One region of the Bradyrhizobium sp. McL0616 genome, then DNA from elsewhere that is predicted to be linked to it. Evidence: predicted binding sites of a transcription regulator. Region 1 holds the regulator's gene; each other region holds the start of a gene.
The links. Region 1 encodes PhoB, which activates phosphate uptake and scavenging genes when phosphate is short. Its sites were predicted from a motif close to TGTCATNNANCTGTCAT; they were not measured.

Region 1 (2,262 bases):
CCAGGAACTGTCCGAGAGTTACACGATTGCGATCGTTACCCACAACATGCAGCAGGCGGCCCGCGTTTCCGACAAGACCGCCTTCATGTATCTCGGCGAGCTGATCGAGTTCGACGACACCAGCAAGATCTTCACGTCGCCGACCGATCGGCGCACGCAGGATTACATCACCGGCCGGTTCGGCTGAGGAGACGGGACATGGGTTCTGAACATACCGCAAAGGCCTTCGACACCGACCTCCAGGAACTTACCCGCCTGGTCGCCGAGATGGGCGGGATTGCCGAGCGCATGATCGTCGATTCCGTCGACGCGCTGATCCGCCGCGACGTCGCGCTCGGCCAGCGCGTCGTCGCCACCGACGTCGAGCTCGACGCGCTCCAGAAGCGCATCGAGGAGCGCGCCGTGCTCACCATCGCTCGCCGCCAGCCGATGGCGGTCGATCTGCGCGAGATCGTCGGCGCCATGCGCGTCGCGACCGATCTCGAGCGCATCGGCGACCTCGCCAAGAACATGGGCAAGCGCGTCGCGGCGCTGGAGACCGATTTCCATCCGCTCAAGCTGTTCCGCGGCCTCGAGCACATGACCGACCTGGTGCAGCAGCAGGTCAAATCGGTGCTGGACGCATATGCCGCGCATGATCTGCCGGCGGCGATGGCGGTGTGGAAGGGCGACGAGGAAGTCGACGCCATCTGCACCTCGCTGTTCCGCGAGCTCCTCACCTACATGATGGAGGATCCGCGCAACATCTCGTTCTGCATCCATCTGATGTTCTGCGCCAAGAACATCGAGCGGATCGGCGATCACGCCACCAACATCGCCGAGACCGTGTTCTATATGATCGAAGGTCAGGCCATGACCGACAAGCGGCCGAAGGGCGACATGACGACCTTCGCCACGACCCTCCCGAATACTTGAATAATTAAGGAGCGACGACCCCATGGGCGCACGCATTATGGTGGTTGAGGACGAGGAAGCTCTGACCGAGCTTCTCCGCTACAACCTCGAAGGCGACGGCTATGACGTCGAGACGGTGATGCGCGGCGACGACGCCGATACCCGTCTCAAGGAGCACATCCCCGATTTGATCGTGCTCGACTGGATGCTGCCGGGGCTATCCGGCATCGAGCTGTGCCGGCGGCTGCGCGCGCGGTCCGATACCAAGCAGCTCCCGATCATCATGCTCACCGCGCGCGGTGAGGAGAGTGAGCGAGTGCGGGGATTGGCGACCGGCGCCGACGATTACATCGTCAAGCCGTTCTCGGTCCCTGAGCTGCTCGCCCGCGTAAAGGGCCTGCTCAGGCGCGCAAGCCCGGAGCGGCTCGCCACCGTGCTGGCGTTTGGCGACATCGAACTCGACCGTGACAAGCGCCGCGTGGCGCGCTCGGGCCGGCCGATCGATCTCGGCCCGACCGAGTATCGCCTGCTGGAGTTTTTCCTGGAGCATCCCGGCCGCGTGTTCTCGCGCGAGCAGCTGCTCGACAGCGTCTGGGGCCGCGATATCTACATCGACGAGCGCACCGTCGACGTGCATATCGGTCGCCTGCGCAAGCTGCTCAATCTCGGTCGCGAGCAGGACCCGATCCGCACCGTCCGTGGCGCCGGCTATGCGCTGGATGATCGGTTTGCGAAGGCGGAGCAGGCGTAGGGTTCTGTGGTTAGTTGCTGACTGCCGCTACCATCTCCGATGTCGTCCAGGCCTATTACGCACTAGGCCGGGACGACACTGAATTTGTCGAACCGCCGTCGCTTGGACGGCGAAACCTTGGAAGCAGACTAACTCACCGTGACGGCTTCACCGGCGCGCGGCGGCGATCTGACGCCGGCTGGTACGCGACGCGCGAGTGTTGGGCGCAATAGGGCAGGCCCGAGAGCGCCCTGCCGCCGCAGAAGAAGAAGTCCGGACTCGAGGGATCGCCGACCGGCCAGTGGCAGGTCGCCTCGTTCAATTCGAGCAGCGACAGCCGCTGGCTCATCGGCACCACGTTGTCGTAGGTGACCGGATCCGGCTCAGCCTCGACCTCGAAGGCCTGCGCAAGCGCGGTGTTGCCGCGCGCAATCGGCCGGGTCACCCGCATCATGTGCTGCGCGGGACGCGCCTTGCGTGGCCGCGGAGCTGCCGACGACGGGCTCTTGGCACGGCCGGACAGGCCCAGCCGGTGCACCTTGCCGATCACGGCATTGCGGGTCACATTGCCGAGTTCAGCTGCGATCTGGCTGGCCGAAAGTCCGGCCTCCCAAAGCTTTTTCAACTGCTCGACGCGA
Region 2 (2,262 bases), 1.9 Mb from region 1:
GGCGCCTCCGCCGGTGTCGCGCTGCTTGGGTCGCAGTCCGATGCAGTTCGCGCGCTGGAACAGGCCGATGCTGCCATGTATGTGCGCAAGGCGCACCGCCGGCACGAGCCGCGGATCAGGCTCGTTGGCAGTTGAATTCAGAGTGTGGCGAGATCTTCCGGCACGTTGCCGAATTTGCGCAGTAACGTTGCGTCGCCGAATTCGCCGGTCATGGGATCACCGCTGCGGCTGAATGCGACCGCGCCGATGTGGCCGGCACCGTGCGACAGAATCTCGGCGCGCCGCAGCGCGGCCGTTGAGGACTGACATTCCTCGGCCGCGCCCGCGACTGGTGATCCGTCAGCATCGATCAGAAAGGGCATTGCAACGTAATAGGTCACATCCGACATGGCGTTGCTCCAATACTGAAATCAGGCGGCGCTGCTCCGCGCCTTGCTGCGTGAGGTTTCCGGAATGCAGCCGGCCGAGATCGCCGCCTGCAATTCCTCGAGTTCGGTTTCCAGATATTCGTTGGCCATGATCAGCGCCTTGATGGTGCTGCGCAGATTGCCGTCGCACATCGCGATGGCCTGGTCGCAGGCTTGTTCATAATGGCTGTTGTCGAAGAGGGCGGTTGCTGACATCTGCGTTTTCCTGAGCCGGTTGGGTACAAATGTTCCCTCTTTGTTCTTTTTGAGTCAAGCGGAATCAGGGGACGCAGCTTCGCTGCGAAACGATGCCTGTGGATCAGGCGATGATGTCGGGCGTGATCTGGTCTTCGATGAAGGCGATACGGTCGCGCAACAACAGCTTGCGTTTCTTCAACCGCTGCAACCGCAATAGGTCGGGGGCGGGCGATTGATGCAGTGCATCGATCGCCGCATCAAGATCTCGGTGTTCCTGGTGCAACCGGGCGAGTTCGGCTTCGAGCTCGCGCTCGTCTTCATTGGTCATGTCTGCGGTGGCCGAAAACCGATAGGCTTGAGATTAAAGGCTGTGGATGCCCTGTGGAAATTATCGTCCTTGCGCGTCGTGATCGCAAGCGATCTGGGTCGTCGGTTACCGTTCTCTCGAAAGATATTTCGGTGGATCGCTCAACGCGGCTTGCGCAAGCGTATTGATATCATGGATTTTTCGCCGCGTGGTTCCTTACTCACGTTTCGTTACATATGAATTTTCAAAAATGACACTGCGACGACGGATATCGATCGACAGAACGAATCGGTGATGTAGACTTGCTCGTCCGGATCGAATCCAAGGTCACCCCTACCGAGGAGGTTTCGAATGACAATTCAGGCACATCTGGTTGAATTGGAACGGAAGCACAAAACTCTCGAAAACGAATTGCACGAAGCTCTCGTGCACCTTTCAACAGACGACCTGCAAATTGTTGAGTTGAAGCGCCGGAAATTGCTGGTCAAGGACCAGATCGAGCGATTGAAGCACACCGGTGCCACGCTCCACTAGTAACCCCCATACAGCGTAGAGTTTGATCGTACCCTTTCCGCAGGGATGGGAGCTTTTGCGCTCATCCCTGCCTAAAGGTGTGCACTGCGTAACCATCGTCGTGTGGCGCTTAGAGTCCCGCGAGCTCGGCGACGTGATCGGCGATCGCGAGCGACGACGTTAGTCCCGGCGATTCGATGCCGAATAGATTGACCAGGCCCTCGACGCCGTGGTCGCGCGGACCCTGCATCAAAAAATCCTGCGTGGCGACCGCCGGGGGGACGATCTTCGGGCGAATGCCCGAATAGCTTGGCATCAGCGCGCCATCGGGCAGCGTCGGCCAGTATTTGCGGATCGCCGGATAGAAGCGTTCGGCGCGCGACGGATCGACCTCATAGTCGATCGTTTCGATCCACTCGACGTCGGGGCCGAAACGCGCCTGACCCGCCATGTCCAGCGTCAGATGCACGCCGAGCCCGCCGGGCTCGGGCACCGGATAGATCAGGCGCGAGAACGGCGCCTTCGCGTTGCAGCTGAAATAGTTTCCCTTGGCGAGATAGGCCGGCGGGATCCGATCCAGCGGCATGCCGTCGATGTGGCGCGCCACGTTCGTCGCCGAAAGCCCGGCGGCGTTGACGAGAAGGCTGCATTGCAGCGTCATCGGCGCCTCGCCGCCGGCCTCGACCTCGATGGCGCCGCTGGTCGCCTTGGCGCGAATGAGTGGTGTGTGAAACGCAAAGGCCGCGCCGGCCGCCTCGGCCTCGCCGCGCAGCGAGAGCATATAGGCATGGCTGTCGATGATGCCCGTCGATGGCGACAGCAGCGCAGCGTCGCAGG
Region 3 (2,262 bases), 2.6 Mb from region 1:
AACGCGGCCAGACGCAATGCGCGTCACGAAATAGGCGAAACGGCCGAACGAGCGCGAGGAGAGACCAGCGAGCACATTGTATTCAGTGAACCAGCTCGGCCCGCCATTGCTCTCGGCCAGGAACGTACGCTGCTTGCCGTCCAAGGACTTGAAGTGACTGCCATAGCCGGGCGGCACCTTGATGCCCTGCGCGGCGCGGATGTCGAAGCTCGATTCATCATGGACCATGATGATGTTCGGCCGCCGGCCGGCGGGATGGCAGGCATCGACCAGCGGCATGTTGAGCCGCTCGTTGGTCGAGGCCGCCGACTCCATGAAGCCGTACTGCGCGAAGTCGGAGACCGCGCTGACGCCGGAGCGAAAGAATTTCGAGAGATAGCCGTCGTCGTAATAACCGCGCCATGCCTCATCGGGATGGTAGACGGAATAGCCGACCATCGCGGCTACACAGGCAAGCATGGCGGCGAGTGCCGGCAGGCGTCGGATGCGAAACGGATCGAGCCACCACAGCGCGTACATCAGCGGCAGCGTGACGAGGCCGGCCCCGATCACCGACCAGCGCAGGTTCGGGAAGATCGTGAACAGGAACGCAACGGTGTCGCGGTCGATCATCATCAGGTCGATGAAGTTGACCGTCATCTGCACGACGTCGTGCTTGAGCCGCGACAGCAGGACAAGCACAACGACCATCGTCAGCGACAGCGCGCCCGACAGCGCCGGCCGCCGCAAGAGCGTGATCCAGAAGAAGTTGAGGATGCCCCAGGCGAGTACGAAGGAGAGGCGCGAGCCGAAATCGGTCTCGGTCTCGTACATCAGACCAATGGCTGCAAGGTGCGGCGCGGCAACAGCGAGCAAGCGCCAGATGCCGAGCGCGGCAACGCTCGCCAGCACGGCGGTGGCGGCAGAAGGACCTGGATTGGGCGCGGACGCCATTGACGACACGCAACTTCTGGTCCGGGGCGGTGATGCCAAGCCGACTGGAGCACCAGCGACGTTCGGAGCAGCCGGAAAGCCTGCACCGTGTCATAAAACTGTAATTGAACGGTCACGGACAAGCAACGCGTGTGGCGACCCGACCTTCGCTTAATGTTAGCGGGCGGCGAAGGGCCGCACGGCGAGCGACGCTAGCGCTTGACGATCCCCGCGATGAACAGGTCGATCACCCCCTCTGCCATCTGCTCGACCTCGCCCTCCTCCACCCCCCAGCGCGGAAAGTGACCATCGAGGTTCATCCGGGCAAAGCCGTAGACCAAGGCGCGGCCGGCGATCTGGATACGCTTGAGGTCAGCTGACCGGAGCAAGCCCTGCTCTGCCGCTTCAGCCAGCATCCGCTCAGTCAGCGCGATCACCTCGGCATTGTCCCGCGTCAGTTCGGCCGAGCTGCCATGGGCAAAATATCGCCCGGTGGAGATGATCTCGAAATGCGCCGGATTGCGCATGGCCCAGCGCACATAGGCGAGGCCGAAGGAGCGGAAGCGGGCCAGCGGCTCGGCGGGCGGAGCGTCTGCCAGCGCCGCCTCGATCTCGACGCGGAAGCGCCGCTGCGCCTCCCCGGCTACTGCGGCCATCAGCGCGTCGCGGTTGGGGAAGTGCCGGAACGGTGCTCCCGGCGACACCGCGGCGCGGCGCGCGGCCTCGCGCACCGAGACTTCGGCACCCTCGGCTGCCAGTTGCAGCGCAGCATCGATCAGCACCCGGCGGAGATCACCGTGATGATAGGGCCGGTCTTCCTGTGTTTGACGACGGACGCGGGGCTTAGCTGGCTGACGGGCGGGCATAAAGCCTTCTAGCATCACCCGAACGTGAATGTAATCGGCGATTACACCGTTGACGATGGGGTTCGCCCCAAATGTAATCGATGATTACATAACCGAGGAGATCATCATGTCGCACGTCAAGGCTGGTTCGAAGGCTGGCGGCTGCTTGCCGTCCTCACCTTGAGCCTGATGGCCCTCAGCCTGTGGATCGCCTCGATGCGGCAGTTCGAGGTCGACGGCGTGCGGATGGTGATCCGCTTCACGGCGCGGAGCTCGCTGCTGCTGTTCTGCCTCGCCTTCGGCGCCGCGGCGCTGGCGCGGCTGTGGCCCAGCGCCTGGACGCGCTGGCAGCGCCGCAACCGCCGTTATCTGGGCCTGAGCTTCGCAGCCTCCCACGCCATCCACGCAGGCGCGATCGTCGCGTTCGCTAAAATGGATCCGGCGGGCTTCGCGGACGCCACTTCGGCTGCCTCCTACATCTTCGGCGGCATCGGCTATGCCATCA

Region 2: a site for PhoB is predicted at 1,163-1,179, ahead of ACPPVR_RS07570 (YdcH family protein). Genes of this name have one in related genera too.
Region 3: a site for PhoB is predicted at 1,022-1,038, ahead of ACPPVR_RS11155 (LTA synthase family protein). Genes of this name have one in related genera too.

The regions. Positions count from the first base shown of each region.
Region 1 is NZ_CP188255.1:8,345,508-8,347,769, reverse strand. Features, by position in the region: gene pstB (phosphate ABC transporter ATP-binding protein PstB) at 1-187, shown strand, start outside; gene phoU (phosphate signaling complex protein PhoU) at 199-915, shown strand; gene phoB (phosphate regulon transcriptional regulator PhoB) at 938-1,645, shown strand; gene ACPPVR_RS40285 (GcrA family cell cycle regulator) at 1,779-2,262, opposite strand, start outside.
Region 2 is NZ_CP188255.1:1,566,944-1,569,205, forward strand. Features, by position in the region: gene ACPPVR_RS07550 (GGDEF domain-containing protein) at 1-135, shown strand, start outside; gene ACPPVR_RS07555 (hypothetical protein) at 138-389, opposite strand; gene ACPPVR_RS07560 (hypothetical protein) at 411-623, opposite strand; gene ACPPVR_RS07565 (YdcH family protein) at 727-933, opposite strand; gene ACPPVR_RS07570 (YdcH family protein) at 1,264-1,446, shown strand; gene ACPPVR_RS07575 (NAD(P)/FAD-dependent oxidoreductase) at 1,556-2,262, opposite strand, start outside.
Region 3 is NZ_CP188255.1:2,304,244-2,306,505, reverse strand. Features, by position in the region: gene ACPPVR_RS11155 (LTA synthase family protein) at 1-933, opposite strand, end outside; gene ACPPVR_RS11150 (TetR/AcrR family transcriptional regulator) at 1,125-1,778, opposite strand; gene ACPPVR_RS11145 (hypothetical protein) at 1,947-2,262, shown strand, end outside.